One region of the Mesorhizobium sp. P2_F8 genome, then DNA from elsewhere that is predicted to be linked to it. Evidence: riboswitches for the same ligand, from Rfam matches in the RefSeq annotation. Region 1 holds a riboswitch; each other region holds the start of a gene.
The links. Region 1 has a riboswitch for cobalamin ahead of AC1DZP_RS28470 (DUF1636 family protein). Riboswitches for the same ligand answer to the same signal wherever they lie in the genome.
Positions count from the first base shown of each region.

Region 2: another riboswitch for cobalamin. It lies ahead of bluB (5,6-dimethylbenzimidazole synthase); the one in region 1 lies ahead of AC1DZP_RS28470 (DUF1636 family protein).
Region 3: another riboswitch for cobalamin. It lies ahead of AC1DZP_RS11695 (aromatic ring-hydroxylating oxygenase subunit alpha); the one in region 1 lies ahead of AC1DZP_RS28470 (DUF1636 family protein).

Region 1 covers NZ_JBFUFB010000014.1:28,633-38,405, forward strand. Annotated here, with positions in the region: gene cobN (cobaltochelatase subunit CobN) at 1-2,773, opposite strand, end outside; gene cobW (cobalamin biosynthesis protein CobW) at 2,792-3,829, opposite strand; gene AC1DZP_RS28470 (DUF1636 family protein) at 3,832-4,260, opposite strand; cobalamin riboswitch at 4,300-4,505, opposite strand; gene AC1DZP_RS28475 (winged helix-turn-helix domain-containing protein) at 4,535-5,734, opposite strand; gene AC1DZP_RS28480 (NADH-quinone oxidoreductase subunit A) at 6,066-6,431, shown strand; gene AC1DZP_RS28485 (NuoB/complex I 20 kDa subunit family protein) at 6,422-7,003, shown strand; gene AC1DZP_RS28490 (NADH-quinone oxidoreductase subunit C) at 7,008-7,613, shown strand; gene AC1DZP_RS28495 (NADH-quinone oxidoreductase subunit D) at 7,623-8,813, shown strand; gene AC1DZP_RS28500 (NADH-quinone oxidoreductase subunit E) at 8,814-9,773, shown strand, end outside.
Region 2 covers NZ_JBFUFB010000016.1:56,234-66,006, forward strand. Annotated here, with positions in the region: gene AC1DZP_RS29930 (class I SAM-dependent RNA methyltransferase) at 36-1,277, opposite strand; gene AC1DZP_RS29935 (TlyA family RNA methyltransferase) at 1,274-2,038, opposite strand; gene AC1DZP_RS29940 (GFA family protein) at 2,208-2,609, shown strand; gene AC1DZP_RS29945 (hypothetical protein) at 2,639-2,932, opposite strand; gene dxs (1-deoxy-D-xylulose-5-phosphate synthase) at 3,081-4,994, opposite strand; gene AC1DZP_RS29955 (pirin family protein) at 5,144-6,064, opposite strand; gene AC1DZP_RS29960 (DUF2277 domain-containing protein) at 6,102-6,368, opposite strand; gene AC1DZP_RS29965 (exodeoxyribonuclease VII small subunit) at 6,482-6,733, opposite strand; gene AC1DZP_RS29970 (histone deacetylase family protein) at 6,737-7,663, opposite strand; cobalamin riboswitch at 7,785-7,964, shown strand; partial or broken gene bluB (5,6-dimethylbenzimidazole synthase) at 8,025-8,642, shown strand; gene AC1DZP_RS29980 (hypothetical protein) at 8,759-9,742, opposite strand.
Region 3 covers NZ_JBFUFB010000004.1:190,250-200,022, reverse strand. Annotated here, with positions in the region: gene AC1DZP_RS11715 (DegQ family serine endoprotease) at 1-1,229, shown strand, start outside; gene AC1DZP_RS11710 (sulfite oxidase-like oxidoreductase) at 1,379-1,990, shown strand; gene AC1DZP_RS11705 (ferredoxin reductase) at 1,987-2,733, shown strand; gene AC1DZP_RS11700 (FAD-binding oxidoreductase) at 2,797-3,897, opposite strand; gene AC1DZP_RS11695 (aromatic ring-hydroxylating oxygenase subunit alpha) at 3,978-5,225, opposite strand; cobalamin riboswitch at 5,340-5,541, opposite strand; gene AC1DZP_RS11690 (DUF680 domain-containing protein) at 6,053-6,253, shown strand; gene AC1DZP_RS11685 (DUF680 domain-containing protein) at 6,323-6,562, shown strand; gene AC1DZP_RS11680 (ABC transporter ATP-binding protein) at 6,638-7,750, opposite strand; gene bglA (beta-galactosidase BglA) at 7,792-9,456, opposite strand; gene AC1DZP_RS11670 (carbohydrate ABC transporter permease) at 9,461-9,773, opposite strand, start outside.

The DNA of each region.
Region 1 (9,773 bases):
CGCCGCCATAGGCATGCGAGGTGGCGTCGAGATAGGCGCGGCCGATCTCTTCGCGCGCCGCCCAGTCGCCGCTCGACAGCAAGTCCTCGACGCCGGCACCGTAAGTGCCGGGCGAGGTGCCGAAGATGCGCGGGCTGATCTTGCCATCCGCGCGGGTCTTGGCCGCCAGCGGGTTTTCCGAATCCTCCTCGTCGCGGGCGGCAACGGCGTTGGCCGCGGCATCGATCAGCGCGATCTGGGTGGGGAACATGTCTCGGAACAGGCCGGAAATGCGCCAGGTGACGTCGACGCGTGGTCGGCCGACGGTTGCCGGCGGTAGCACCTCGATGCCGGTGATGCGGCCGGTCGCGGCATCCCATTGCGGCCGGCAGCCCATCAGCGCCAGGCCTTGTGCAATCTCCTCGCCGCCGGTGCGCAGCGAGGCCGAGCCCCAGAGGTCGATGACCAGCGAACGCGGCCAGTCGCCATGCGACTGCATATAGCCACGCACCACTTCCTCCGCTGCCGCTTTGCCGAGGTCATAGGCGGTCGGCGTCGGCATGGTGCGCGGGTCCGACGTGAACAGGTTGCGGCCGGTGGGCAATACATCGGCGCGGCCGCGCGCCGGCGCCCCTGCCGGGCCGGCCTTGACGTGACGGCCATCGAGTGCGGCCAGCAATGCCGTCTTCTCGGCTTCAGCGCTTTGACGCCGCATGGCGTCAGGCTCGTCCTCGGAGGCGCGGCCGTAGATATGCAGCCCGTCCTTGATGGCGAAATCCTTGAGGTCGCAAAGCCAGGCGTCGATGCGGCGCAACGCCTCGTCGGGCGCGTCGGTTTTGGCAACGCCGGCTTCTGAGGCGAGGCCGGTCTTCTGCGCGGTGTCGACGATCAGCTTTGCCAGGCGGTCGCGGCGGCGGCGGTCGAGCCCGTCGGCCTGGGCATATTCGTCGACCAGGCGTTCGAGCTTGTGCTGGTCCTCATCGAGGCCGGCACCGGTCAGCGGTGGCGGCAGATGGCCAAGGGTGACGGCGGCGATGCGCCGCTTGGCCTGTGCCGCTTCGCCGGGGTTGGAGACGATGAAGGGATAGATCACGGGCAAGGGGCCGGTGACGATCTCGGGAAAACAGTCTTGGCTGAGCGCAACCGTCTTGCCGGGCAGCCATTCCAGCGTGCCGTGGGCGCCGACATGGACAAGCGCATGAGCGCCGAGCGATTTGCGCAGCCACAGGCCGAAGGCGATCAGCGCATGCCGCGGCGGCAGCGTCGGGTCGTGATAGTCGGCGCGCCGATCCACTGACCGGCCGCGGTCGGGAGCAAGCGCCACCGTGACGTTGCCGAAGGTGGCGGCGCGGAAGGGGAATTTTGCGGAGGTTAGCGCCTCGCGCAAACCTGTTTCATCTTTCGCCTTACCCCAGGCGGCTTCTACGGCAGCTATCGCCGCCCTCGGCAGTTCGGTTGAGAAGCACAGATAGTCTTCAAACTTCAGCCCGTGGTTTGAACTTTCCAGAAAATCCAGCAGCGCACGCGGCGTTTGCGGAATCCCGTCAACGGCATAGCCCTGTCCCTTGAGGTCCTGCAGCATCGCCAGCACGCTGGACGGCACGTCGAGGCCGACGGCATAGCCGGTGCGGCCCGGGGCACTCGGGTAATCCGGGATCAGGATGGCCAGCTTGCGCTCGGCGCTCGGCGTTTCTTGCAACCTGATGAAGGCTGCGACACGGTCCGCGACTTGCGCCACACGATCGGGCTCCGGCCGGTTGGCGAAGGCGCGGTGACCAAGTGCGGGATCGACCTCGCTCTCGCCCTTGAAGGAAATGGCGCCGGCAAGGATGCGGCCGTCGAGTTCGGGCAGCACGACATGCATTGCGAGGTCGGCGGGCGCCAGCCCGCGCTGGTTGTTTTCCCAGATGTCGCGGCGGGTGGTGGCAACGATGACCTGGAGGACCGGCACGCCGGCACGATCGAACAGGGTTTCGACGCCGGGTTCGGCGCCGGACGCGAAGGCGGTCGCGGTGACGATGGCGGCAGGTTTCAACGAGGCCAGCGCGGTTTCGACGAACGCCAGCGATACCGGGTCCTTGAGGCTGGAGACGAAGATGGGGACCGGCGTCATACGGCGCTGCCGCAGCGCCCCAAAAAGGGCGTCGATCGGTGCGACATCGGCGGCGAGCAGCATCGAGCGGTAGAACAGGATAGGGATCACAGCATTTCCCTGCCCCTCGAGGGGAAGGGGGACGACGCCGCGGCCCGGCTCATAGTAGCCGGCCTTCGGTACCGCGACAGGCGCCGAAATTGTTGCTTCAGACCCTGCCAGCCGCGCCAGCTTCTGCACCAGCGCGCTCATATTGGCCGGACCGCCCTCGCGAAAATAGTCGAGCAGGCCGTCCAGTTCCTCGCGCGGCAGTGTCGAGGCTTCGATCAGGCGCAGATCCTCGTCTCGGCATTCGCCGGGCAGCAGCGCCAGTTTTATGCCGCGCGCGCGGGCGGTCGAGGCAAGCTGGTCGCAGCCGTAGCGCCACCAGTCGTAGCCGCCGAGGATGCGCACGAGGATGACTCTGGCATGGCGGGCGACGCTGTCGATCCAGAGGTCGACGGACATCGGATGACGCAGGTCGCGCAAGGCCGCCAGCCGCATCGAGGGCAGGCGCTCGGCATCGGCCTTCCATGCCGCCGCCAGTCCGGCGAGATCGCTGTCGGTGAAGGACAGGGCCACGATATCCGCCGGCGTCTGCCGCAGATCGACCGGCTCGGCGAGATCGTCGAGCGAGGCGGAGGTCGTGGTGAGGATGTGCATCGCCGCCCGTGGTTTGCGTCAGCCGGCGAGTATACGCTCGATCGCCGGGCGGTTCAGCCCCTTCAGGCCGATGACGACGAGGCGCGAGCGGCGGTCATCCCCGGCCGTCCAGGCCCGGTCGTAGTAGTGATTGACGCGCGGTCCTACGGCCTGCAGCAAGAGCCGCATCGGCTTGCCGCCGACCTCGACGAAGCCTTTAACGCGCAGCACGTTTTCTTCCTCGGCGGCGGTGGCGACGCGCTTTGCCAACTCGTCCGGACTGGCGACCGAGGCAATGTCGATGACGAAAGAATCGAAGTCGTCGTGCTCGTGGTCGAGTTCGTCGTCGTGGTGGGTCTTGCGGTTCTCGATATCGTCCTCGACGGCAAGGCCAAGACCAAGCAGCACCGACGGATCGACCTTGCCTTGCGAAGTCGGCACGATCTTCACGGCGCGAGCGATGTGCTCGTTGATGATGGCGTTGGCGCGGGTGGACCCAGCCGCGTCCATCAGGTCACTCTTCGACAGGATGATCAGGTCGGCGCAGGCGATCTGGTCCTCGAACACTTCCTCGACCGGGTCGTCGTGATCGAGCGTCTCATCCTGGGCGCGCTGTGCCTGAAGTGCGTCCATGTCATTGGCGACGCGGCCCTCGGCGAGTGCGGGACCGTCGACGACGGCGATGACACCATCGACCGTCACGCGGCTCTTCACCGTCGGCCACTGAAAGGCCTGGACCAGTGGCTTGGGCAGAGCCAGGCCCGAGGTCTCGATCAGGATGTGGTCGACCTTCGGCGTCAGCGACAGGATCTGGTCGAGCGCCGGCACGAAATCGTCGGCAACGGTGCAGCAGATGCAGCCATTGGCCAGTTCGACGATGTTTTCCTCGGGGCAGGTGTCGATGCCGCAGCCCTTCAGGATTTCGCCGTCGATGCCGATGTCACCGAACTCATTGACGATGATGGCGATCCGCTTGCCGCCGGCGTTTTCCAGGAGATGGCGGATCAGCGTCGTCTTGCCGGCGCCGAGGAAGCCGGTGACGACGGTGCAGGGGACGCGGGAGACGGAGGCAGTCATGATCAGTCCTTCAGCAGGTCGAGGGGAGGGATGCGGGCCACGAGGCCGCGCTTGAGGCTATCGGGACGGCCGCGCCACGGGATCAGGCCGTCGGTCGAGGTGGCGAAGAGTTTTGCGCCGGTGACGAGGTCGGCGCCGCTGGTCGCAGTCAGGTCGCCGAAGACGTAGCTCCAGCAACCATCGCGCAGGATGGCGGCACTGAGCCGGCGCTTGCAATTGCCGAGGCATTCGACGCTGCGGACGCGGATGTCTTCGCCAGAGGCGGCGCGGCGCGTGTCGTCCGCAAGCAGTTCGCCGGCGCGGGGATGGGCATCTGAACCGGTTTCATCGCGACAGGAGGCACAGACGATCACGGTCACGCCGGCAAGGGCATCGTTCTCGCCGGACGAATTGTCCGCTTTGCCAGCGGAAAAACTGCTGTCGTGGTCCAAAAATCGGGCTCCTTGCCCGGAAACCCGCCGGGCGATCGGATTCTACAGTCGCAGACGGCAGGTCTCCTGGCTCGCGGGTCATCGCCTTGGGTAGCCGCCTTCCCGGGAATACCCCAGTGGCTTTCGGCCTTGGCTCTTCGCTTACAGTTGCGGGGACAGCCGCGGATTTGAAATCGGAATTTCGCACCGCATTCCCTCTTGGCTCCTCTCGTTGAAGAGAAGAGACCGTCTGCAGCGGATTTAGGCTTTTGCGGGCAGTGGTGTCAACGTGGGCTTACGACACGCTCAGGTCGGCCAGCGCCGGACCCAAATCGCCGGCTGATGTCACCTCTATACGTTCAAGGCCGAGCCAGCCCTGCATCTGCTTCAATTCATCGAAGAGTTCTGCAGCGGTTTCAGGCGGCGCGCCCGGCTCGGCGTAGGCCGCATGGACGCGCAGAACACTGGCGGGGCGATCGGCCTTGAGGTCGACGCGGCCGACGATCCGGTCGCCGAGCAGGAACGGCAGCACGTAGTAGCCATACTGGCGTTTATCGGCCGGGGTATAGATCTCGATGCGATAGTGGAAATCGAACAGCCGCTCCGTGCGCGACCGTTCGAAGACGACCGGATCGAACGGCGCCAGCAAAGCGCGGGCCTCGATTTTTCGTGGCAAACGCGCGTCTTTATGAAGATAGGCCGGCTTGTCCCAGCCTTCGACACGCACAGGCAGCAGTTCGCCTGTTTCAACCAGTTCCTCCAGTCGGCCCTTCATGTCGGCGGGCGACAGGCGGAAATAGTCGCGCAGGTCGCCTGATGTCGCGATGCCGTGGGCTCGGGCGGAAATGCGCAGCAATTCGCGGTGCGCGTCCTCGGCGGCGGGCACCGGCAGGTCGAGGATCGCTTGCGGCAGCACGCGCTCCGGCAGATCGTAGAACCGCTCGAAACCGCGACGGTGCGCCGTTGTGATGCGTCCGGCCCAGAACAGCCATTCGAAGGCGTGCTTGGCATGGCTCCAGCCCCACCAGCCGCCCGAGCCTTTCTGGCCTTCGAGCGCGGAAGCGGCGATCGGCCCGCGCTCGACGACCTCGCGATAGATCTGTTCGATGTAGCCAGCGTGTTCGCGGCCCCATTTGGCGAGGCCGAGATACATTTCGTCGCCGCGCTCGGCCCGCTGCATGCGCCAGCGCATCAGCGGGTAGGTCTCGACCGGCAGGAAGGAGGCTTCGTGTGCCCAGTATTCAAACACCGTGCGTTTGCGCGTCACGGCGGCGTTGTCGAGCAGAGCGAAGGGGTAGGGGCCAAGGCGCGAATAGAGCGGCATATAGTGGGCGCGCACCACCGCACTGACGGAATCGATCTGCAGCAGGCCGATGCGGGAGAGAACGCGGGCGAAATGGCGGCGGTCGGGCGTACCGGCGGGGCGGGGATCGAGAAACCCCTGGGCGGCGAGCGCGATGCGCCGGGCCATGGCAAGCGAGAACTTTTCCTTCATGCAGGTATCACTCTGAGGGTGTTTGGCCGAAGTTCCGATGGGTGATTCCGGCCCATGCTAGCAGGGTTTTGGCGGCAACCATGTCAGGAGACAAAAGTGGAGTAAAAACCGAAGGAAATCAAACAGGAGCGGATCGGACCAGTTTCCTCGGATATGCCGTCCAGCACCGCGTTTTGAACAAGGTTTGACTTGCTTCGCTGGAAGTGCTGCGCTAACCCTCGCCGCGTTGCAGCATAGGCCCTTAAAACGGTTCAGCGGTTAAACTGTCACGCTTCCGCATTAGGGTCCGGTGCTGTAATCAACTTGGATTGGCGCCAACGGAAAGCCGAGCATGAACGCACTTCTAGGTTCATACCTGCCCATCGTCCTGTTCATCGGCGTGGCCCTGGTCGTCGGCCTGGCGCTGCTGGCCGCCCCCTTCCTGGTCGCCTACCGCAATCCCGATCCCGAGAAGCTTTCCGCCTACGAGTGCGGTTTCAACTCGTTCGACGACGCCCGCATGAAATTCGACATCCGTTTCTACCTGGTGTCGATCCTGTTCATCATCTTCGATCTGGAAGTGGCCTTCCTGTTTCCGTGGGCAGTTTCGTTCTCGAAGATCGGCATGCTCGGCTTCTGGTCGATGATGGTCTTCCTGGCGGTGCTGACAATCGGCTTTGCCTATGAATGGAAAAAAGGAGCGCTGGAATGGGATTGAACGACAGTTCCGGCACGCTCGTCGCGCCGAAGCCCAAGGGCCTGATCGATCCTAACACCGGCAGGCCGGTAGGGTCCGACGATCCTTTCTTCCTCGAGATCAACAACGAACTGGCCGACAAGGGCTTTCTCGTCACCTCGACTGAGGCGCTGATCACCTGGGCGCGCAGCGGTTCGCTGATGTTCATGACGTTCGGCCTCGCCTGCTGCGCGGTCGAGATGATCCATACTTCGATGCCGCGCTACGATTCGGAGCGGTTCGGCGTTGCCCCGCGCGCGTCTCCGCGCCAGTCCGACATCATGATCGTCGCCGGCACGCTGACCAACAAGATGGCGCCGGCGCTGCGCAAGGTCTACGACCAGATGCCGGAGCCCCGCTACGTCATCTCGATGGGCTCCTGCGCCAATGGCGGCGGCTACTATCACTATTCCTATTCGGTGGTGCGCGGCTGCGACCGCGTCGTGCCGGTCGACATCTATGTGCCCGGCTGCCCGCCGAGCGCCGAAGCGCTGCTTTACGGCATTCTTCTGTTGCAGAAGAAGATCCGCCGCACCGGCACGATCGAACGGTAAATCCATGACCGCATCCCTGAGCGAACTGTCGACCTATCTCGGCGAGAAGCTGATCGGCCGCGTGAATGACGCTGCGATCGCCTATGGTGAACTCACCGTCCATGTCGAGCCGCGCAATTTGGTCGAGGTGATGACTTTCCTGCGCGACGATGCGCGCTGCCAGTTCATCTCGATCATCGATGTCTGCGGCGCCGACTATCCGTCGCGGGCCAAGCGCTTCGACGTCGTCTATCACCTGTTGTCGCCGAAGCAGAACGTGCGCATCCGCGTCAAGGTGCAGGCCGACGAGGAGACGATGGTGCCGTCGATCACCGGCGTCTATCCCGGCGCCGACTGGTTCGAGCGCGAGACCTACGATCTCTACGGTGTGCTTTTCTCCGGGCATCCGGACCTGCGGCGCCTGTTGACGGATTACGGTTTCGAAGGCCATCCGCTGCGCAAGGATTTCCCGCTGACCGGCTTCGTCGAAGTGCGCTACGACGACGAGGCCAAGCGCGTCATCTATGAGCCGGTCGAGCTCAAGCAGGAATTTCGCAATTTCGATTTTCTCTCCCCTTGGGAAGGCACGGACTACGTGCTGCCCGGGGATGAAAAAGCCAAGACGAATTGAGGCGCCAGAATGGCTGAAACCTCCGTCCGCAACTTCAACATCAATTTCGGCCCGCAACACCCCGCGGCGCACGGCGTTTTGCGCCTCGTGCTGGAGCTGGACGGCGAAGTCGTCGATCGCGTCGATCCGCATATCGGACTGCTGCATCGCGGCACGGAAAAGCTGATCGAGGCCAAAACCTACCTGCAGGCGGTGCCTTATCTCGACCGGCTCGACTATTGCGCGCCGATGAACCAGGAGCATGCCTTTGCCCTGGCCGCCGAGCGCCTGCTCGGCATCGAAGTGCCGAAGCGTGGCCAGCTGATCCGCGTGCTCTACTGCGAGATCGGCCGCATCATGTCGCACATCCTCAATGTGACGACGCAAGCGATGGACGTCGGCGCGCTGACGCCGCCGCTGTGGGGCTTCGTCGAGCGCGAAAAGCTGATGGTGTTCTATGAACGCGCCTCCGGTTCGCGCATGCATGCCGCCTATTTCCGCCCCGGCGGCGTCCATCAGGACCTGCCGCAGAAGCTGGTCGAGGACATCGGCAAGTGGATCGACCCGTTCCTGAAGTCGATCGACGACCTCGATCAGTTGCTCACCGGCAACCGCATCTTCAAGCAGCGCAATGTCGACATCGGCGTCGTCTCCCTGGCCGATGCCTGGGCCTGGGGCTTCTCGGGCGTGATGATACGTGGTTCGGGCGCGCCCTGGGACTTGCGCAAGTCGCAGCCCTATGAATGCTATTCGGAAATGGATTTCGACATTCCGATCGGCAAGAACGGCGACTGTTTCGACCGCTACCTCGTGCGCATGGAAGAAATGCGCCAGTCGGCGAAGATCATGCGCCAGTGCATCGACCTCTTGCTCGGCAAGGAGAGCACCGGCCCTGTGTCGAACCTCGATGGCAAGGTGGTGCCACCGAAGCGCCAGGCGATGAAGCGCTCGATGGAAGCGCTCATCCATCACTTCAAGCTCTACACCGAGGGCTACCGCGTGCCGGCCGGCGAGGTCTATGCGGCGGTTGAAGCGCCGAAAGGCGAGTTCGGCGTGTATCTCGTCTCCGACGGCTCCAACAAGCCCTACCGCTGTAAGCTGCGCGCCCCCGGTTTCGCGCATCTGCAGGCCATGGATTTCCTCTGCCGCGGCCACATGCTGGCCGACGTCACCGCCGTTCTCGGCTCCCTCGACATCGTGTTTGGTGAGGTCGATCGCTAAATGTCAGTCCGCCGTCTCGCAGAAGCCAGCGTCCAGCCAGCATCCTTCGCCTTCAACCGGGCGAATGCGGCAGCGGCGAAGCAATGGCTTAAGAAATATCCCAAGGGCCGCGAACAGTCGGCGATCATTCCGCTTTTGATGCTGGCGCAGGAGCAGGAAGGCTGGGTAACGAAGGCGGCCATCGAGACGATTTCGGACATGCTCGGCATGCCCCGTATCAGGGGGCTGGAAGTCGCCACCTTCTACACGCAGTACCAGTTGAGCCCGGTCGGCACCCGCGCCCACATCCAGGTTTGCGGCACCACGCCCTGCATGCTGCGCGGCTCGGAAGCGCTGATGGATGTGTGCCGCTCAAAAATCCATCACGACCAGTTCCACACCAACGACAAGGGCACCTTGTCGTGGGAAGAGGTCGAGTGCCTTGGCGCCTGCGTCAACGCGCCGATGGTGATGATCTTCAAGGACACGTTCGAGGATCTGACGCCCGGGCGTCTGGCCGAGATCATCGATCTCTACGGCGCCGGCAAGGGCGCCTCGGTGGCGCCAGGGCCCCAGGACGGCCGCACCGGTTCGGAGCCAGCCTCCGGCCTCACGACCCTGAAGAGCGAAAAGGCGATCCTCAAGTCGACCCGCGACAGGGAAGCCAGGGAGGCGGCCAAGGCCGCGAAGGCGGTGCCCGAAGCGATAATCGCCACGGTCGCGCCCGCTGCCGCTCCTGTCGCACCGTCCAATGCCAGCAAGCCGAAGACCGATGCGCTTGAAACCAGCCCGGCCTTGAAGACGCCTTCAAAGACCAAGGTCGCGCCGGCAGCTGAAAAGGCGGCGAGCGTTTCGGCCCCACTGCATTCGGCCGCCAATGCCAACAAGGCGGCCCCCGAAGTCGAGCAGGTTTCCAAGCCGCGCAACGGTCCAAGGACCAAGGCCGAGCCAGCAGCCGCCTTCAAGGCGCCGGAGGTCAAG
Region 2 (9,773 bases), on a different contig from region 1:
GGTTCGCGCTTGAGCCGAGGGAAATGCCAACAGCGCTACCGCCTTCGTTTGGGCTTCTCCAGTAGCGCCACGGCCTCGACGTGAGGCGACCACAGGAACTGGTCGATCGGCGTCACGCTTTTCAAGGTGTAGCCGCCGTCGAGCAGGATTCGCAGGTCGCGAGCCAGCGTGACCGGATTGCAGGATACGGCCGCGACAAACGGAACGTCCGAGCGTGCGATCTGCTTCGACTGGTCCTCGGCGCCGGCGCGGGGCGGGTCGAACACCAGGCCGTCGAAGCCATTCAATTCCTTGAAGGTCAGCGGCCGGCGGAACAGGTCGCGGCGCTCGCCTGTCACCCGCTTCAGGCCGGTCGCGAAGCGCGAGCCCCGGTCGAGCGCCGAAAGGGCTGGCGCATCGCCTTCGACCGCATGGACTTCCGACTTCTCTGCCAGCCGCAAGGCAAAGCTGCCGCAGCCGGCGAACAGATCGGCGACCTTCTTGGCGCGCTTCAGATGTCCGCCGACGATATCGGCCATGGTCTGTTCGGCGGCCTCGGTCGCTTGCAGGAAGGCGCCCGGCGGCACGGCGACCGCGACATTGCCGAACATGACCACAGGCTTCCTTGGCTCGATGATGATCTCGTCATCGATGGACAGCCTGGCAAATCCCTGAGCCAATACGAAGTTGGAGGCGATCCGACGCTGGTGTTCGCCCAGTTTGCCGGACTCGTAGACTGCGACGTCAAGGCCCGACCCGGTCACGGTGACCGCCAGCCGGAACGATTTGGTGGTGGCGCACACCAGTTCGGCGAGCGCCTTCAGCCGATCGAACGCGCTGACGATCTCGGGCAGCGAGATCGGGCATTCCGATATCGAGATGATTTCCGGCGACAGATGGCGATTGAAGCCGAGCAGCATGCCTGTGTCGGTGCGTCGCGCGGCGAGCACGACGCGGCGGCGCGTGTGCGGCGCGCAGGCGACCAGTTCGCCGATGTCGCAATCGATGCCCTTGCCCTTCAGCGCGTGCACCACCTTTTCGCGTTTCCATTGGCGATAGGCTGCGGCTTCGAAATGCTGGAGCGCGCAACCGCCGCATTCGGTGAAATGGCGGCAGGCGGGATCGATGCGCAGCGGCGAAGCCTCTAGCACCGCCATCAGCGTGGCACGGTCTTTTTCGCGCGCGGCGGTGACGACCTCCCCGGGTAGTGTGAAGGGAATGAACAGATCGCCGCTCTCGGTCTCGGCGATGCCGTCGCCCTGGGCGCCAAGTTTCCTGATGCTGAATCGCGCGCTCATCGATCCTTGATCCCACCGAGCAGGAATTCGCGATTACCGTCGCCGCCTTCGATCGGCGACAAATGCAGGCCCAGCGAACGCCAGCCTGGAACAGCGTCCAGCCAATCCTGCAGCAGGCCGGCGACACGGGCGGCGTCGTAGGGATCCTTCAACAGGCCGCCCTTGCCGATTGCTTCGCGGCCGGCCTCGAATTGCGGCTTGACCAGAAACATGGCACCGGCACCAGCCTTCGCAAGGCCAAGCGCCGGCGGCAGCGCCAGTTTCAGCGAAATGAAACTGACGTCGGAAACGACGAAATCCGGGATCCGGCCGGCCAGATCATCGGCTGTGAGATCGCGCGCGTTCAGGCCCTCGATGACAGTTACGCGCGGATCGCCGCCGATATCGGCATGCATCTGGCCATGCCCGACATCGATGGCGGTGACGTGGGCCGCGCCGCGCTCGAGCAGCACCTGGGTGAAGCCGCCGGTCGAGGCGCCGATGTCGAGCGCCTCGCGGCCGGCGGGATCGAGGCCGAAATGGTCGAGCCCACCGATCAGTTTCAGCGCCGCACGCGACACATAGCCCTGCGCCGGATCATCGATGGCGATCAGGCATTGCGGCGAAACGTTCTGGCCGGGCTTGCGGGCTATGACGCCGTCCACCATCACCGTGCCACGCTCGACCGCGTCGCGGGCGCGCGAACGGCTGGCAAAAAGGCCCCGCTGGACGAGCAGGTCGTCGAGCCGCTGGCGGGGGCTGGCTGGCAGAGGCGAGTTCATTGGCCTTCATGGCGAAAGCCGGTCGCGAAGGCAAGGATATTGGGGCGGGACAAGGAACATCGTTCGAAAGCATGCGAACACTTCAAGCCGCTGCGCCGCTTGCGAGCATCGCATCGGCCCGGCACAATACCAAGCAGGAGCGCCGTACTGTCCGAACGAGGAAGGACGAATGCTGACAGGAACCTGCCACTGTGGTGCGACCCACTGGACCCTGGAGGGTGATCCCGGTCCGGTCACCGCGTGCAGTTGCACGCTTTGCCGTCGCTATGGCGCGCTCTGGGCTTACGACTATGTCGACGAACGCATCCGCGTCGCGGGACCGATGAAAAGCTACACGCGCCCCGGAAAGGACACGCCCTCGCTTGAGATCCTGTTCTGTCCCACTTGCGCTTGCGTGCTCGCCTGGCGTGGCTTGGGCTCCAGCGCCACTGGCCGCACTCGAATCGCCGTCAATGTAAGGCTTGCGCCGCCGGAGGCCGTCGCCGACTTGCCGATCGACCATTTCGATGGCCTCGACACTTACGACGACCTGCCGCGCGATGGCCGCTGCGTGCGCGACATGTGGTTCTAAAGCGCGCCGCGCTTGGACGGCGGCATGCTCTAGAAAATGGTTCGCGAAACCCGGCGATCGACGGCTGGAGACAAACCGTCATCCCGATTTCCCGAAGCCTGCTCGCCCGGATGCTCGGTCGCAGGCGCCTGCGCTGGCACAGGGTCCGGCAGGACAACCAGTTGCGGCACCTGCTTGTAGGAAAAGCCGCCGCGAATATCGCCCATCTTGCCGGCGATGATGCCCATGGCCGCCTTTTCGAGACTGCGATCATAGCGCGTTTCGGCGGCGGCCGGCGCGACGATGACCGCTGAAAGCGCCACGCCGCACAGAAGCGTTCTCATTGTTTTTGTCTCCCTGCCTGGTCACGATCTAGCAGGGCGCCGTTGAAAAACGGCCAAGAGACACGGTAAGCAAAGCGCCAAACGGCAGCGTTAACAATGCGTTAAAGCATCAAGCCGGCAAACTGATTCAAGCCCTTGAGATATTGATTCAGGCGCGCTGGGCGCGGGCTGTATGGCCAAGCGCGACGAACACCGTGCGCACGATGCCGGCGGCATCAAGCCCGGCATCGGCATACATCTTTTCCGGCTTGGCGTGGTCGGTGAACGCGTCGGGCAGCACCAGCGGGCGTACCTTCAGGCCACTTTCAAGCAAGCCCTCATGGGCGAGGAACTGCAACACATGGCTGGCGAAGCCGCCGACGGCGCCCTCTTCCACCGTCACCAGAACCTCGTGCGAGCGGGCCAGCCGGCGGATCAGATCCTCATCGAGCGGCTTGGCGAAACGGGCATCGGCGACCGTGGTGGAAAGCCCGGCCGCGCCAAGCTCCTCGGCGGCGATCAGGCAATCCTGCAGCCGCGTGCCGAAGGACAGGAGTGCCACCTTGGTGCCTTCCCTGACGATACGGCCCTTGCCGATTTCGAGCACCGCGCCGCGCTCCGGCATGTCGACGCCGACGCCGTTGCCACGCGGATAGCGGAAGGCGATCGGGCCGTCATCATAGCTTGCCGCGGTGCGCACCATGTGGCGCAGTTCCGCCTCGTCTGCTGCTGCCATCACCACGAAACCGGGCAAGGTTGCCAGGAAGGTGGTGTCAAAGGCGCCGCAATGGGTGGCGCCATCGGCGCCGACGAAGCCGGCGCGGTCGATGGGAAAGCGCACCGGTAGTTTCTGGATCGCGACGTCGTGGACGACCTGGTCGTAGGCGCGCTGCAGGAAGGTCGAATAGATCGCGGCGAACGGCTTGTAACCTTCGGTGGCGAGGCCGGCGGCGAAGGTCACCGCGTGCTGTTCGGCGATGCCGACATCGAAGATCCGCGAGGGAAATGCTTCACCGAACAGGTCGAGGCCGGTGCCGCTCGGCATGGCTGCGGTGACGGCGACGATGCGGTCGTCCTCGCGGCCTTCCCTAACCAGGCTTTCGGCGAAGACCTTGGTGTAGGCCGGCGCGTTGGCCGGCGCCTTCGCCTGCGCTCCGGTGATGACATCGAACTTGTTGACGCCGTGATACTTGTCTGCGGCGGCTTCAGCCGGCGCGTAGCCCTTGCCCTTCTGGGTGACGACATGGATCAGCACCGGGCCTTCGCCATTGTCGCGGACGTTCTTCAGGACCGGGATCAGATGCTCGAGGTTGTGACCGTCGATCGGGCCGATGTGATAGAAGCCGAGTTCCTCGAAGAGCGTGCCGCCGGTGACGTAGCCGCGTGCATGCTCGACCGCCCGGGTGATCGCACGGTCGGCGCGCTTGCCGAGATAAGAGGTCAGTTTCTTACCGAAGTCGCGCAGGCCGACATAGGTCTTGCCCGAGGCCAGACGCGCCAGATAGGCGCTCATCGCGCCGGTCGGCGGCGCAATCGACATGTCGTTGTCGTTGAGGATGACGATCAGCCGGGCATCGAGCGCGCCGGCATTGTTCATCGCCTCGTATGCCATGCCGGCCGACATGGCACCATCGCCGATGACGGCGATGACGTTGTTGCGGCCGCCGGAGAGATCGCGGGCGGCGGCCATGCCGAGGCCGGCCGATATCGATGTCGAGGAGTGAGCGGCACCGAAGGGATCGTATTCGCTCTCGGCGCGGCGGGTGAAGCCGGACAGGCCCCCTTCCTGGCGCAAGGTGCGGATACGGTCGCGACGGCCGGTCAGGATCTTGTGCGGATAGGCCTGGTGGCCGACATCCCAGATCAGCCGGTCATCCGGGGTGTTGAAGACATAATGCAGCGCGACTGTCAGCTCGACCACGCCAAGGCCGGCGCCAAGATGGCCGCCGGTGTGGGACACCGCGTCGATCAGTTCGGCACGAAGCTCGGATGCCAGTTGCGGCAATTCGCTCTCGGCAAGCGTGCGCAGGTCGGCCGGGATGCGGACCTTGTCGAGAAGGGGCGTATGCGGCGTTGCGTTCAAGGGTAGGCCTACTCAGGCTTTCTGTTCATGGGCGAGATAGGCCGCCGGCCGGCGAAAGTAAATGCGTGTCAGTGACGCGGATCAGGCTTTAGGTCTTTGCCTTATGTATGTCGTTCTCCCAAAACCGGGTCACTTTTGGGCGACATGCATCAGCTTTCCGGCAGCGGGATGAATTCTTCCTCATCGCCAGGAACGATATCGAAGCGGCCCGTCTTCCATTCTTGCTTGGCCTGTTCGATGCGCTCCTTGGAGGACGAGACGAAATTCCACCAGATGTAACGCTTCGAGCCGAGCGAGGCGCCGCCGAACAGCATGAAATGGGCGCCGCCTTCCGACGATACGACGATCTCGTCGCCTGGCCGGAACACCAGCAGTCGCTCGGCTGGAAAAACATCGCCTGAAATCGAAACGTCGCCCTCCAGCGTGTAGATGGCGCGCTCTTCCGCATCGGCCGGGATTTTCACGCTGGCGCCCGGCGCCAGCCTGAGGTCGGCATAAAGCGTCTCGGAGTGAGCCCTCACCGGCGACCGCAGTCCCTGGAAGTCGCCGATGACGACGCGCCCGGTGACGCCTTCGGCATCGATCTCGGGGAGGCGCAAGGCAGCGGTGTTCTCGAAAACCGGTGCCACTTCCTCCTTGCCGTCCGGCAGTGCCAGCCATGTCTGCAGGCCGGAGACCGACATCGGCGCGCCACGCAATTCCTCCGGCGTGCGCTCGGAATGGACGATGCCGCGGCCAGCGGTCATCAAATTCACGTCGCCGGGCTGGATGACCATTTCGGTGCCGAGTGAATCGCGATGCCTGATCTTGCCGTCGAACAGATAGGTCACCGTCGACAGCCCGATATGCGGATGCGGACGGACATCGAGCGCCTGGCCCGCGCGCAGGATCGCCGGGCCCATGCGGTCGAAGAAGATGAAAGGCCCGACGAGCCGTCTTTTGGCGGTCGGCAATGCGCGGCGTACCTGGAAACCACCGATGTCCTTGGCGTTCGGAATGACCATCAGCTCGATCTGGTCGCTGGCAAAGGCGTCGCCGACTTCAGGGTCTTTCCCGGGGAAGAAGCTCATGGACTCTCCTTGTCAGCGGCCGTGCCTGCTTGTCGCATCAGGCAAAACGGATCGCTGATTTCGCGCGCGCCTTGGCGGCCACCTCTTCGCGATTGCGAGGATGCTGATGGGTTTCGAGGGAATCGAGAAGCTCACGCGCCGATGCCGCGATGGCTTCGACCGCATGATCGAAGGCGTGCTGGTTCTGCTTCGAAGGTCGCGTCGTTCCGCTCAATTTGCGGACAAACTGAAGTGCGGCGTCGCGCACCTCGTCATTGGTTGCCGGCGGATCAAAATTGAACAGGGTCTTGATGTTTCTGCACATCGTTTCCGAACCTCCTCTTGTCCTGAAGCCGTTTCAATCGGGACGGCTGCTATCCTCGACTATGATCATGTCCAAAAGCCGGTGAGGCAAGACCATCGTTCGGGAAGCATGACTCAGTCGGCGTCGAGCGGCTCGGTTCCAACCGGCTTGCCGTCGCGCGACAGCCTGATCTTCTCGACCTTGTCCTCGGCGGCCTTCAGCAGCCGGTCGCAATGCGCCTTCAGCGCCTCGCCGCGCTCATAGATCCTGATCGACTGGTCGAGCGGCACGTCGCCACGCTCCAGATCATCGACGATCTTTTCCAGCGCGTCGAGTGCCTGCTCGAAGCTCATCGCCTTGACGTCTTCGTTGGTCTCTCCAGCCATCATTCACCCTTTCATCAGTCGCCCGACATGGGCGGCGACCGAAAATGCCAGTCCCTGCAGATCGTAGCCACCCTCGAGCAGGCTGACGAGCCGGTTGCCGCTGTGGCGTGTGGCGCGCTGCATCAGCTGGCCGGTCGCCCAGTCGAAATCATCCTCGGTCAGATTGATCTCGGCCAGCGGATCGCGATGGTGCGCGTCGAACCCCGCCGAAATGATGATCAGGTCGGGCGCGAAATTGTCGAGCGCCGGCAGGATACGCGACAGCAAGGCATCGCGAAAAACCTCGCTGCCGGTCTGCGGCGCCAGCGGCGCGTTGACGATGTTGCCGGCGCCGGTCTCGCTCTTCGCCCCGGTGCCGGGATAAAGCGGCATCTGGTGCGTCGAGCAATAGAGCACCGACGGATCGTCCCAGAAAATGTCCTGCGTGCCGTTGCCGTGATGGACGTCCCAGTCGACGACCGCAACGCGCTCGACGCCATGTTTCTTCTGCGCATAGCGCGCGGCGATCGCCGCCGTGTTGAAGAGGCAGAAGCCCATGGCCGTGGTTTTTTCGGCATGGTGGCCGGGCGGCCGCGCGGCGACGAAGACGTTGTCGGCGCGGCCGGCAAAGACATCGTCTACGGCGGCGTTGGCGGCGCCGATCGCGGTTATCGCCGCTTGCCAGCTCTTCGGGCTGACTGACGTGTCGGCGTCGATGCGGGCGATGCCCTCGTCGGGAATGGCGGCGCGGACGCGGGCGACGAAATCGGCGGGATGCGCGTAGAGAATGGTGGCCTCGTCGCCTTCCGGCGCCTTGATGCGATCGAGCGCGACAAAAGCTTCATCGTCAAGCACCCGCTCGATGGCGCGCAAGCGATCCGGCCGCTCAGGGTGACCGGGGGGCGTGATGTGCTCAAGGAAGATCGGATGGGTATAGAGACGTGTGGTCATCTTCCCTATCTAGTGCCCCGACGTCGCGATGGCCATGCGTTGTGGCCTGATGGCTGGGGAAAATCACACATGCGTCCATTGGTGTCGCTGCAGGCATTGGCGTCGTCAGCGCTTCGGCGTAAGGTCGCCGCCACTGCCTGGTGCCCGCCGCAAGCGGGAGAATCGGGAACACGGTTGAACTCCGTGGCGTGCCCAACGCTGTAAGGGGGACCGCGCCGGTAAATGCCACTGTCGATGACGGGAAGGCACCGGACGCGGGTTGATCCCAAGCCAGAAGACCGGCCTGGCAGGCATCGTCATCCGCATGGTCAGGCGGAAGACATCCACAGCAATCGCAAGGGGACACGCGATGCCAACACACATGACCGCCTCTGTTGGCGACGGATTTGACCAGAGTGCGCGCGATGCGGTCTATCGCGCCATGTTCACGCGGCGCGACGTGCGCGGCCATTTCCTGCCAGCCCCGCTCGACGATGAGGTGCTGGCGCGGCTGCTGCTTGCCGCGCACCATGCGCCGTCGGTCGGCTTCATGCAGCCTTGGAATTTCATCGTCATTCGCGATGCCGAGCGACGGGAAAAAGTGCGTGACCTGTTCCTGGCGGCGCGAGAGCAGGAACTGCCGGCCATCGCGGAAGAACGACAGGCGCTCTACCGCAAGCTCAAGCTGGAAGGCATCTGCGAAAGCGCGCTCAACATCTGCATCACCTGCGACCGGCAGCGTTCGAAGGGTTCGCCGCTGGGGCGCTGGCACAATCCGGAGATGGACCTCTACAGCACGGTTTGCGCGGTGCAGAACTTCTGGCTGGCGGCGCGCGCCGAGGGTGTCGGGGTCGGCTGGGTCAGCATCATCGAGGCGCAGGCATTGAAAAGCCTGCTGTCAATTCCCGAGCATGTTACGCCGGTCGCCTATCTCTGCGTCGGCCGTGTTTCCGAGTTCGCGCCAAAGCCGGACCTCGAAGCGCATGGCTGGGGCCGCCGCTTGCCGCTGCCGGAACTGATCATGAGCGAGACCTTTTGCGGGCAAGGTGAAGCGTTGCTCAAATCGACCGTGGCGCGCCTCAACGGGGTCGATGCCGCGCCGGCGACCACTGCCGATCAGCGCGTCGCGCCGGCCGTGCCCCAGCGCGAACCGCCGAAGGAGGCCAGCGCCTTGTCCTTGAGTTCCCTGAACTTCGACGACGCTTCGGCTAGCCGGGCGTCCCAGGCGGGATCGGGCACCTGGCCCTCAATGGTCCTGAAATAGACCTGCATCAGGCAGGCGATGGCGAAGGGTTCGATGAACGCCGCCTTGAAGGCCCAGGCGAAGACGATGGCGAGCACGAAAGCCCAGCCGGCAAGCTGCCCGGGCATGAGGAAAAGAATGGCGCCGGCAGGCGCCAGCATCAGCAGGAAGATAACGAACGAGACGCCCCACATGATGACCGCCAGCCAAACGGCGTTCTTGACCATGATCTTGCCGTTCTGGGCATAGAGCACGACGCCTTGGCGGGCAGTCTCGAACGGCGAGGCTGAATTGATGCGGATGTTGTAGCCAAGGATGATCTCGTCGACAAAGGTCAGCGACAGGCGGATCACCGTGTTGATGAAGCTGACTAGGCCGCCCAGGCCCGGGATCGGCAGGAAAGCGGCGATGCCGCCGAGCAGCCCGGTGATGGCGCGAATGGCGCCCTTGACCAGCTGGTCGACGACGAAAAGGATGTTGGCCTCGGCAAAACGCTGGGTCACGATGTCCTTGGCATAGGCAATCTGGTTCTGGCCGTCGGGAATGTCGCGGCCGTCGACCAGGTGGACCATGACCGCGACATGGCCGGCCTTGACGACATAAAGGATGTATTCGCGGATCCAGTAGACGGCGATCGAGACGATGCCGAAGCCGACCACGCCGCCCCACAGGGCAAAGGACAGCGGCCCGTCCGGGTCGGTGGAGATATGGCCAACGCCGTAGCCAACGGAGGCGCCCGTGCCGGTCGCGACGATATAGGCCAGCGTGATGCCGAAATAGACGATCATGCGAAAGACAATGAAGGGCCAGGTCCGCATCATGATGGACACCGACCTGCCGATATTGAAATCCCACATGCCCCCGAATCTCCGCTCAGAGATGGCGCGA
Region 3 (9,773 bases), on a different contig from region 1:
AGGGCATACCCGCTCCACAGGCCCCGCCGCAGCAGGCTCCGCGTGCCGAAGCGCTCGGTTCGGGCTTCATCGTCGCTGCCGATGGCACCATCGTCACCAACAATCACGTCGTCGATGGCGCCTCTTCCATCAAGGTAACGCTCGACGACGGCACCGAGCTTCCCGCCAAGCTCGTCGGCCGCGATGCCAAGAACGATCTCGCCGTGCTCAAGATCAAATCCGACAAGCCCTTGCCGACCGTCAAATGGGGCGATTCCGACAGGCTGATGACCGGCGACCAGGTGCTGGCAATCGGCAATCCGTTCGGCATCGGCACCACGGTCACGGCGGGCATTGTGTCAGCGCGCGGCCGCGATCTGCACAGCGGGCCGTTCGACGACTTCATTCAGATCGACGCGCCGATCAATCATGGCAATTCCGGCGGCCCGCTGGTCGATGTCAGCGGCAATGTCGTCGGCATCAACACGGCGATCTATTCACCCAATGGCGGCAGTGTCGGCGTCGGCTTCGCCATCCCGTCCGACCAGGCCCAGAAGGTGGTCGCCAAGCTGATGAAGGACGGCTCCATCCAGTACGGCTACCTCGGTGTCGAGATACAGCCGGTGACGCCGGATGTGGCCAGCGCCATCGGGCTCGACCATCCTGGCGGCGCGCTGGTTTCGCAGGTCAATGAAGGTTCCCCTGCTGCCAAGGCCGGCGTCGAGACCGGCGACGTCATCACCAGCTTTGCCGGACAGGACGTGAAGGATCCCAAGGACCTGTCGCGGGCCGTCGCCGATGTCGCGCCGGGCGCCAGGGAGACGCTGGATATCTGGCGCAAGGGCAAGGCCATGGATATTTCCGTCGACGTCGGGCTCAACGGCGACGATGTGAAGACCGCATCCGTGACCGACGGGTCCGGCGCGCCGAGTACCGAGCAGGGCTCGCGCGTCCCGGCAATCGGGCTTGGCCTGATGGACATCACCCCTGATGTCCGCCAGGAGTTGAACCTGGCGGCCAATCAGCATGGCGCTCTGGTCGCAAGCGTCAATCCCGACAAACCGGCCTCGGCCTCGGGCATCCAGCCCGGCGACATCATCGTTGCCGTCAATCAGGCGCCGGTGAAAACCGCCAGGCAAGTGACGCAGGCGATCGCCCAAGCCGGCAAGTCCGGCCGCAAATCGGTGCTTCTGCTGGTCGAGCGCGAGGGCAGCCAGATCTATGTCGCGGTGCCGTTTGCCAATGGCTGACGCCGGGGCGCTGACGTGAAGGCAGCGATCGGCGGGCGCGGCGACGCCGGCCCGCCGATCCTGTCCATCAAGATTTCGGTTGCCCGCCACGTCATCTTCGAGAACATTGTATAAGGCCGATAGTGGCCTGATGCAGGGGGATTGCCGCGATGGTCACCCGAGGGTTTTCTTCAGGACGGCGCCCGCCGATCGACGGCGATGCGCGCATCCCGCCCGGGCAATATCTCGAGCAGGGATTTCCGGTCCTGTCAGCCGGCCCGACGCCGCGGGTGCGCACCGAGGACTGGTCGTTCACGCTGAAGCACGGGCCGCGGCCGATCAAGAAATGGAACTGGGCCGAGTTCAACGCGCTGCCCTTGACCAAGATGACGCGCGACATCCATTGCGTGACCGCATGGACAAAATTCGACACGCCATGGCAAGGCGTGCTTGTTGACGACATCCTCGCCGATGCCGGCATCGAGCCGCCGACCGCCTTCACGCTGGCGCATTCCTTCGACGGCTATTCCACCAACGTGCCGACCAAGGACCTCACCGCCGGCAAGGCGATGGTGGCTCTGCTTTACGAAGGCAAGCCGATCACGCCTGACCATGGCGGCCCGGCGCGGCTGCTGGTGCCGCATCTCTATTTCTGGAAATCGGCCAAATGGCTGAACGGCCTGCAGTTCACCGAGCGCGATGAGCCGGGTTTCTGGGAATTGCGCGGCTATCACATCTATGGCGACCCTTGGCGCGAGCAGCGCTACACGAACGATCCATGAGCGACGCTGCGGCAGTGCAATCGCCCTGGCAGACAGTCAGGATCGTCCGTATCGAAAAGCGCACGCCGCGTGTCACCAGCTTCTTTTTCCAGCCATCGCGGCCTTTCACCTATCTTGCCGGTCAGCATGTCGACGTCAGGCTGACGGCGCCGGACGGCTATCAGGCGCGCCGCTCTTATTCCATTGCCTCCGCGCCCGGAGATGGCGGGGTGATCGAACTGGCGATCGAAAAACTCGACGATGGCGAGGTCTCGCCCTTTTTCCACGACGTCGCAGCAATTGGCGACGAGGTCGAACTGCGCGGGCCGCTCGGTGGGCATTTCATCTGGCCCGATGTCGATGGCGGGCCGGTTTTGCTGGTCGGGGGTGGTTCGGGCGTCGTGCCTTTGATGGCGATGGTCCGTCATCGCGCCAGGCGCAATTCGAGCGTGCCCATCACCCTGGTCCTTTCAGCGCGGATCTGGGACGAGGTGATTTTTCGTGACGAACTGGTTGCCCTCGACGATCGCAAGGACGGCTTCGACCTGGTGCTGACCCTGACGCGCGAAGCCGCACGCCGTCCAGCCGATTATTCGCGGCGGGTGGACGTTGCCATGATGGTGCAATCCATGGCGCACCTGCCCGGACCGCCTGATATCGCCTTCGTCTGCGGCTCCAACGCCTTCGTTTCGGCCGCCGCCCAAGCGCTGATCGATGCCGGCGTCGCAGCGGAGATCATCCGCACCGAGCGCTACGGAGTTTGAACGGACACGGCATTTCGAGAGGTTTCCCGTGTCGTCGTTCTGAGCCTTGGCATCGCCCGCCGGTCACGCCTCGATTTCGAGTGCAGAAAGCGGCTTCGAGCAGCAGGCGAGGATAAAGCCGTCGTCGATTTCGTGATCGAGGATGCCACCATTGTGGCTCATCTCGACATCGCCGGCGACCTTCTTCACCTTGCAGGTTCCGCAGAGGCCGAACTCGCAGGCAGCCGGAATCCGCACACCCGAGGCGCGGGCCGTCTGCAGCACGGTCTGGCCGGCGACGCATTCGGCCTCGACATCCGAAAGCGAAAACCGGATCGGTGTCGCGGCCTCGACGACAATGGCGGCGCCGTCTTCCACCGGCGAGGTGAACGGTGCCGGGATCTCCTCCACGACAGGCGCGGCAAAGCTCTCCTGATGGTACTTCGTCATGTCGAAGCCGGCGGCGTCCAGCATGCCGCGCACCGCGCGCATGAAGGGATCGGGGCCGCAGCAGAAGATTTCACGCTCGCGGAAATCGGGCGCCAGCAAGGGCAGCCGGATCGCGTCGATGCGGCCCATATGGCCAAACCAGCCCTCGCGGCTGGACCGCTCCTCGATCATGAAGCCGAGCGACAGGCCCGGCATGCGGCTGCCGAGCAGTTCGAGCTCCTTGCGGAAAATGATCTCTTCCGGGCGCCGCGCGCAATTGACGAAGCCGACATCGGTCCATGGTGCGCAGTCGTTCAGCCAACGCAGCATCGACATCATCGGCGTCACGCCCGAGCCGGCTGAAATGAACAGGTACTTGGCGGCCGGGTGGCTGTGCAGCGAAAAGTCGCCTGTCGGCCCATAGGCCTTGACGTGCGAGCCCGGCGTCAGATGGTCGAACATCCAGCGTGTGCCGATGCTGCCCGCTTGAGCCTTGATCGTCACCGCGATCGAGAACGGCCGCGATGGCGAAGACGACAGCGTATAGGTGCGCATCAGCGGCCCGTTGGCGGTCGGCAGTTCCAGCGTCACGAACTGGCCCGGCTTGTAGCGGAACCAGGTCTGGTTGTCGGAGCGGAAGGTGAAGGTCTTCACATCAGGCGCTTCGTCGCTGACGCCGATCACTTCCAGCACCTGGAGCCGGTCGTTCCAGGGCGTCATCTGGTCGAGATGGCGATAGAGGCCGAGATCCGTCATCGCATTCATCCTCTTGTCCTCACTCTTGCCCTGGGCATGTCGAGATACCAAAACCGCTGCGCATTCTTGGGCGACATGCACTAGGCAACGCTGCGCAGCGCCGGCCGGCCACCTTCGGCAAGGCGCGGGCCGATGAACGACGCGTACCACTCGACGAACTGGATGACGCCACCCTCATGCAGCTCCGAATAAGGGCCGGGCTCGTAGGCGGGCGACAGGATGCCGAAGGCGTTTTCCTCGACGATCCGCCGGTCCTGGTCGTTGGTCTCGGTCCAGACGTGGGTGAGTTCGTCGAGATCGTAATCGACGCCTTCGACCGCATCCTTGTGAACCAGCCATTTGGTTGTCACCGCGGTCTCCGTGGCGCTGATCGGCAACACCCGGAAGGTGACGGCGTGGTCGCCCAGAATGTGGTTCCAGGTCGTCGGATAGTGATAGAGCAGCAAGGAACCGATGCTGTCGGTTGAAACGCTGTCGGACAGGTTCTTCTTGACCGCACGCTTTCCCGTCATCGTGTAGCTGACGGCATTGCGCAGCAGCGGCGCGCGGGTGGCGCGGTACTGTCCGGCCGGGTCGATGCGGAATTTGCTCGGCAGGCCGGCCGCTTCGCATTTCGCCCAGTGCGCAAGCATTTCCGGGTCGCTGTCGGCGCCTTGCACGCCGGTCACCGTGGGTGCCTCTGGAAAAGTCTTGCAGAGCTCCGGATGATTGCCGGCGCAATGATAGCACTCGCGGTTGTTTTCCCAGACCAGCTTCCAGTTGCCCTTCTCGACAATGGTCGACTCGAACGCCACCTTGGCCTCGCGCAGCCGGTGCGGCAAAAGGTAGGGCTCGATCATTGCGCGCATCGGTGCGAAATCCGCCGGCTCCTTGGCCAGGCAGATGAAAATGTAGCCACCGACGCTTTGGCAGGCGACTGGCTTCAAGCCGAACTGGCTCTTGTCGAAACCGTCGGCCATCTGCCTGGCAAACAAGAGCCTTCCGTCCAGCTCGTAGGTCCATTGGTGATAGGGGCAGACCAGCTTTGCCGCCGTGCCCTTGTCGGAATTGCAGACGCGGCTGCCGCGATGGCGGCAGGAATTGTGGAAGGCGTTGATATTGCCCTTCTGGTCGCGGACAAGCACGACTGGATAGTCGCCAATCTGCGCCGTGATGTAGCTGCCCGGCTTCGGCAGCTCGCAATCATGACCGATGAACAGCCAGTCGCGATACCAGATCAGCTCCATGTCGAGCTTGAAATAGTCTGGATCGGTGTAGAAGGGCTGTTCCAGCGAAAAGCCTTGCCGGCGGCCGCTCAAGAGCCTCAGCATGTCGTTGCGAGCATCCATGTCCTGTCCTCGTTTCTAAGGACTGAACTGGTGGTGACGGAGGAAGGATTGGACGCAGGCCGGCGATGCGCCGGACATGCACTATCCGCCTCTTGACCGCCCACCGCGATCAGTCGAGTCTAGACATCTCGGGCTGGTTTCCGGGCTCTGGAGTTGTCCTTGCGGACCATCGCGACACCTTCCCAGGCGTTTGCCCAGTGGTCTCCCGTTGCGACTTGAACTCCACCACCGTTGCGGGGGCAGCGCCGGATTCTGACCGGCTTCCCAATTCTCCGCCTCGTCGTCACGAAGCGGCACCTGAGATGACATGATCTAATCACGATCGCGGGCGCGTCATCGGCATGAAAACGACATCGTATCCATGCGGCGCGACACGCTTGCGAAACGTTCCGGTCGGTGATCGCGAAGCGGAAGCCTATCTCTTGGGCAACCATAGCCGGCTCCAATCTCGTCGAAACTGACCCCTTGCCAGGAAGCAAAAAAGGTTAATGTTATCGAAAAGTGACTATTAGCTGCCGCTAAAATCGAACCGAACGGTTCGTTTCTGTTGACGGTGCGTGCAGGAGGTGTGAACGCTGGGCCTCCGACACAGTTGGTGATCGGGGTACCTGTTTCGTACAACTCTTTGATATAACTTGGAAAAACATTGAGTGTGGAAACCCCCGGCGCAATTTCAAGTGGTGGATTCTTGGTCCACGCGGAACAACTTCGTGATTGGAAATGGCTGGATGGCTCTCCCACATCGGGGCTGTCCGAACGACGCGATTTCTTCCCAAGACACGCCGCTAGACGGACGGCAAAAATAAGAAATACTGGAGTACCAAAAAATGAAAAAGATCATCCTCACTGCCGCCGCCCTTCTGGCCATTTCCGGCAGCGCCTTCGCGAACAGCGACCACTATGGTTCGAATGCCTCGGCAGCCACCGCTGCTGTCGACAGCTCGTACACCGCTTCGACCAAGAAGTCGGAGCCGGCTGCTCAGACGCCTGCCCAGGGTAGCAACCGCAACCTCTTCGGCAATAACTAACAGCCGATTCCCAGAAGGCGGCGGGCTCTCCCGCCGTCCTGGCGAAATCCAGAATTCAGGAGATTTGAAATGAAGAAGATCATGCTTGCTGCCGCCGCCGTCGTGGCGATCTCCGGCAGCGCTTTCGCCGCCAGCGACAACTACGGTTCGAATGGCGCCAACCAGCCTGCCGTCGGTTCGGTTGACAACTCTCAAACGGGCTCGATCCGCAACAGCGGTGGTTTCGTCGGCAAGCTGCTCAATTCGTCGGGTGACGTAGAGAGGTCCGCCCCTCAGAGCGCCGACCGCGACCTCTTCGGCAATCGCTAACAGCCGAAGTTGATTTCCAAAAAAGAGCGGCGGGCCTGGCCCGCCGCTCTTTTCGTGTCGAGACTTGGTTCTGTCTCAAGCCGCCTTTACTTCCGGCTGACGGAGCGAGAAGGAGTGCCCGTCCGCGTCGAAGATGTGAAGGTCGTTGGCGTCCGCGCTCAGCCGCAGCGTCGCACCGCGCTTGACCTCGACATTGCCAGGCAGCTTGGTCACCAGCGGCAGGTCGGCGCGGCCGATGTCGACATAGACAAGCTGGACTTCGCCGAGTTGTTCGACATAGTCGACCGTTCCCTCGAACAGATACTCCGTGCCGCTGGCGATGATCAGATCTTCCGGCCGCACGCCGAAACTCACCGCGGCACCCTTTGCCGAAGCCGGCGTTGCGATCGGCACGCTTGCCTTGCGGCCGCCGACATGGCTGACGACGGTCGGGTTTCCGGTCTTGTCGATGGTCGCCGGCAGGATGTTCATGGCCGGCGAGCCGATGAACTGGGCGACAAACAAATTGCCGGGCTTCTTGTAGAGGTCCATCGGCGTGCCGACCTGCTCGATATGGCCTTCCTTGAGCACCACGATGCGATCGGCCAGCGTCATCGCCTCGACCTGGTCGTGGGTGACGTAGATCATGGTCGTGTTGGGCATCGATTCCTTGAGTTTGGCGATCTCGATGCGGGTGGCGACACGCAGCGCCGCGTCAAGGTTCGACAGCGGCTCGTCGAACAGGAACACCTTCGGGTTGCGCACGATGGCGCGGCCGATGGCGACGCGCTGGCGCTGGCCGCCCGACATGGCCTTGGGCAGGCGATCGAGATATTTGGTCAGCTGCAGGATTTCCGCGGCCTGCTTCACGCGGCGGTCGATCTCGGCCTTGTTCTCCTTGCCGATCTTCATCGAGAACGCCATGTTGTCGTACACCGTCATGTGCGGGTAGAGCGCGTAGGACTGGAACACCATGGCGATGCCCCGCTTCGATGGCGGCACGTCGTTGACGACCTCGCCGGCGATCTTGAGTTCGCCGGAGGTGATTTCCTCCAGCCCGGCGATCGACCTCAGCAATGTCGACTTGCCGCAGCCCGACGGGCCGACAAAGACGATGAACTCGCCCGACTTTATATCGAGGTCGATGCCGTGGAGAATGTTCAGATTGCCGTAGGACTTCTTCACTTGTCTTAGCGTGACATCGGCCATTGGTTTCCTCCCAGTGATTTGAAATTCAAGTGATCTGAAGTTCAGTCGATGCGCCCAAACCAGGCGCCGTAGCCGTTGAGCTGTATGGAACCGCTGCTCGCCTGCCCCGAAAATCCGTGTCCCGGCAAAGGTTGCAGCGATCGGTTGCCAAGCTCAATCCTGGTTGGCTTGGCTGCCAGATTGAAGACGCAGACGACCTGCTCATTGCCTGCGCGGCGTGTGAAGGCGACGGTGTCGCCCTCGCTTTCGATGAATGTGATGTCGCCCTTGGCCAGCGCCGGATGGGCACGGCGGAAGGTGAGAAAGCGCCGGTAGTGCTCGAGCAGCGAGCTCTCGTCGCCCTGCTGGACATTGACCGCTTGCGACAGGTGCTTGGCCGGCACCGGCAGCCATGGCTTGGCCGAGGAGAAGCCGCCATTCCTGGCGCTGCCGTCCCACACCATCGGCGTGCGGCAGCCGTCGCGGCCCTTGAATTCCGGCCAGAAGCGGATGCCGTAGGGGTCCTGCAAATCCTCGAAGTGGAGGTCGGCCTCACCGAGCCCAAGCTCCTCGCCCTGGTAGATGCAGACCGAGCCACGCAGCGACATCAGCAGCGCCGAGATGACCTTGAGATAGGCGGTCGTGTCGGCTTCGCCTGCCGCCCAGCGCGAGGCCGGGCGCATCACGTCATGGTTGGAAAAGGCCCAGCACGACCAGCCGTCGCTGGCGACCTTGCCGAACGATTCCAGCACCGAGCGGACCTTGGCCGCGCTGATCTTTTCCGGCGCCAGGAAGTCGAACGAGTAGCACATGTGCACGCGCTTGCCGCCGGCGGTATAGGCCGCCACCACTTCCAACCCACGTTGCGAATCGCCGACTTCGCCGACCGCCGCGGTGGCCGGATACTCATCGAGCAGGGCGCGGAAGCGTTCGAGGAAGCCGAGGTTTTCCGGACGGCTCTTGTCGTAGAGATGGTCCTGGTAGTTGTAGGGATTGACCGCGGGTGCGGTCTGGTCGTTGCGCTGCTCGGGCGGCAGCGGCGGATTGTTCTCCAGGCCCTGGCTGTGGAAGTAGAAATTGATGGTGTCGAGCCGGAAGCCGTCGACGCCGCGCTCCAGCCAGAAGCGGGTGACGTCGAGCAGCGCGTTCTGGACCTCATGGTTGTGGAAGTTGAGATCGGGCTGCTCGGCCAGGAAGTTGTGCAGGTAATATTGCTGGCGGCTGGTGTCCCATTGCCAGGCCGAGCCGCCGAAGATCGACAGCCAGTTGTTGGGCGGCGTGCCGTCCGGCCTGGCGTCCGCCCAGACATACCAGTCTGCCTTCGCGTTGGTGCGGCTCGAACGGCTTTCCTTGAACCATGGGTGGTTGTCGGCAGTGTGCGACAGCACCTCGTCGATCATCACCTTCAAGCCCAGCCTGTGTGCCTCGGCGGTCAGCGCGTCGAAGTCGGCCAGCGTGCCGAACATCGGATCGACGTCGCAGTAATCGGTGACGTCGTAGCCGAAATCCTTCATCGGCGATTTGAAGAACGGCGAGATCCAGATGGCATCCGCACCGAGTGCCGCGATGTAGGGGAGCCGGCCGATGATGCCCTTCAGGTCGCCGATGCCGTCGCCGTTCGAGTCCTGGTAGCTGCGCGGATAGATCTGGTAGATCACCGCACCTCGCCACCAGTCGCGATCGACGGCGAGGTCAGGCTTCGAACTGGCCTTCAAAGCGGATTGCATGGTCTCAGCCTCCTTTCACCGAGCCGGCAAGCAGCCCGCGGACAAAATAGCGCTGCAGCGAGAAGAACACGATCAGCGGCACGATGATGGTCACGAAAGCCGATGTCGTAAGGATCTCCCAGTCGCCGCCGCGTGAGCCAAGCAGCGCGTTGAGCTTGGCGGTCAGCACGATCTGGTCTGCCTCCGTACCCAGGAAAACCATCGCGACCAGCAGATCGTTCCATACCCACAGGAATTGGAAGATGGCAAACGAGGCCAGCACCGGGAACGACAGCGGCAGCACGATCTTGACGAAGATCTCGAAATCGCTGGCGCCG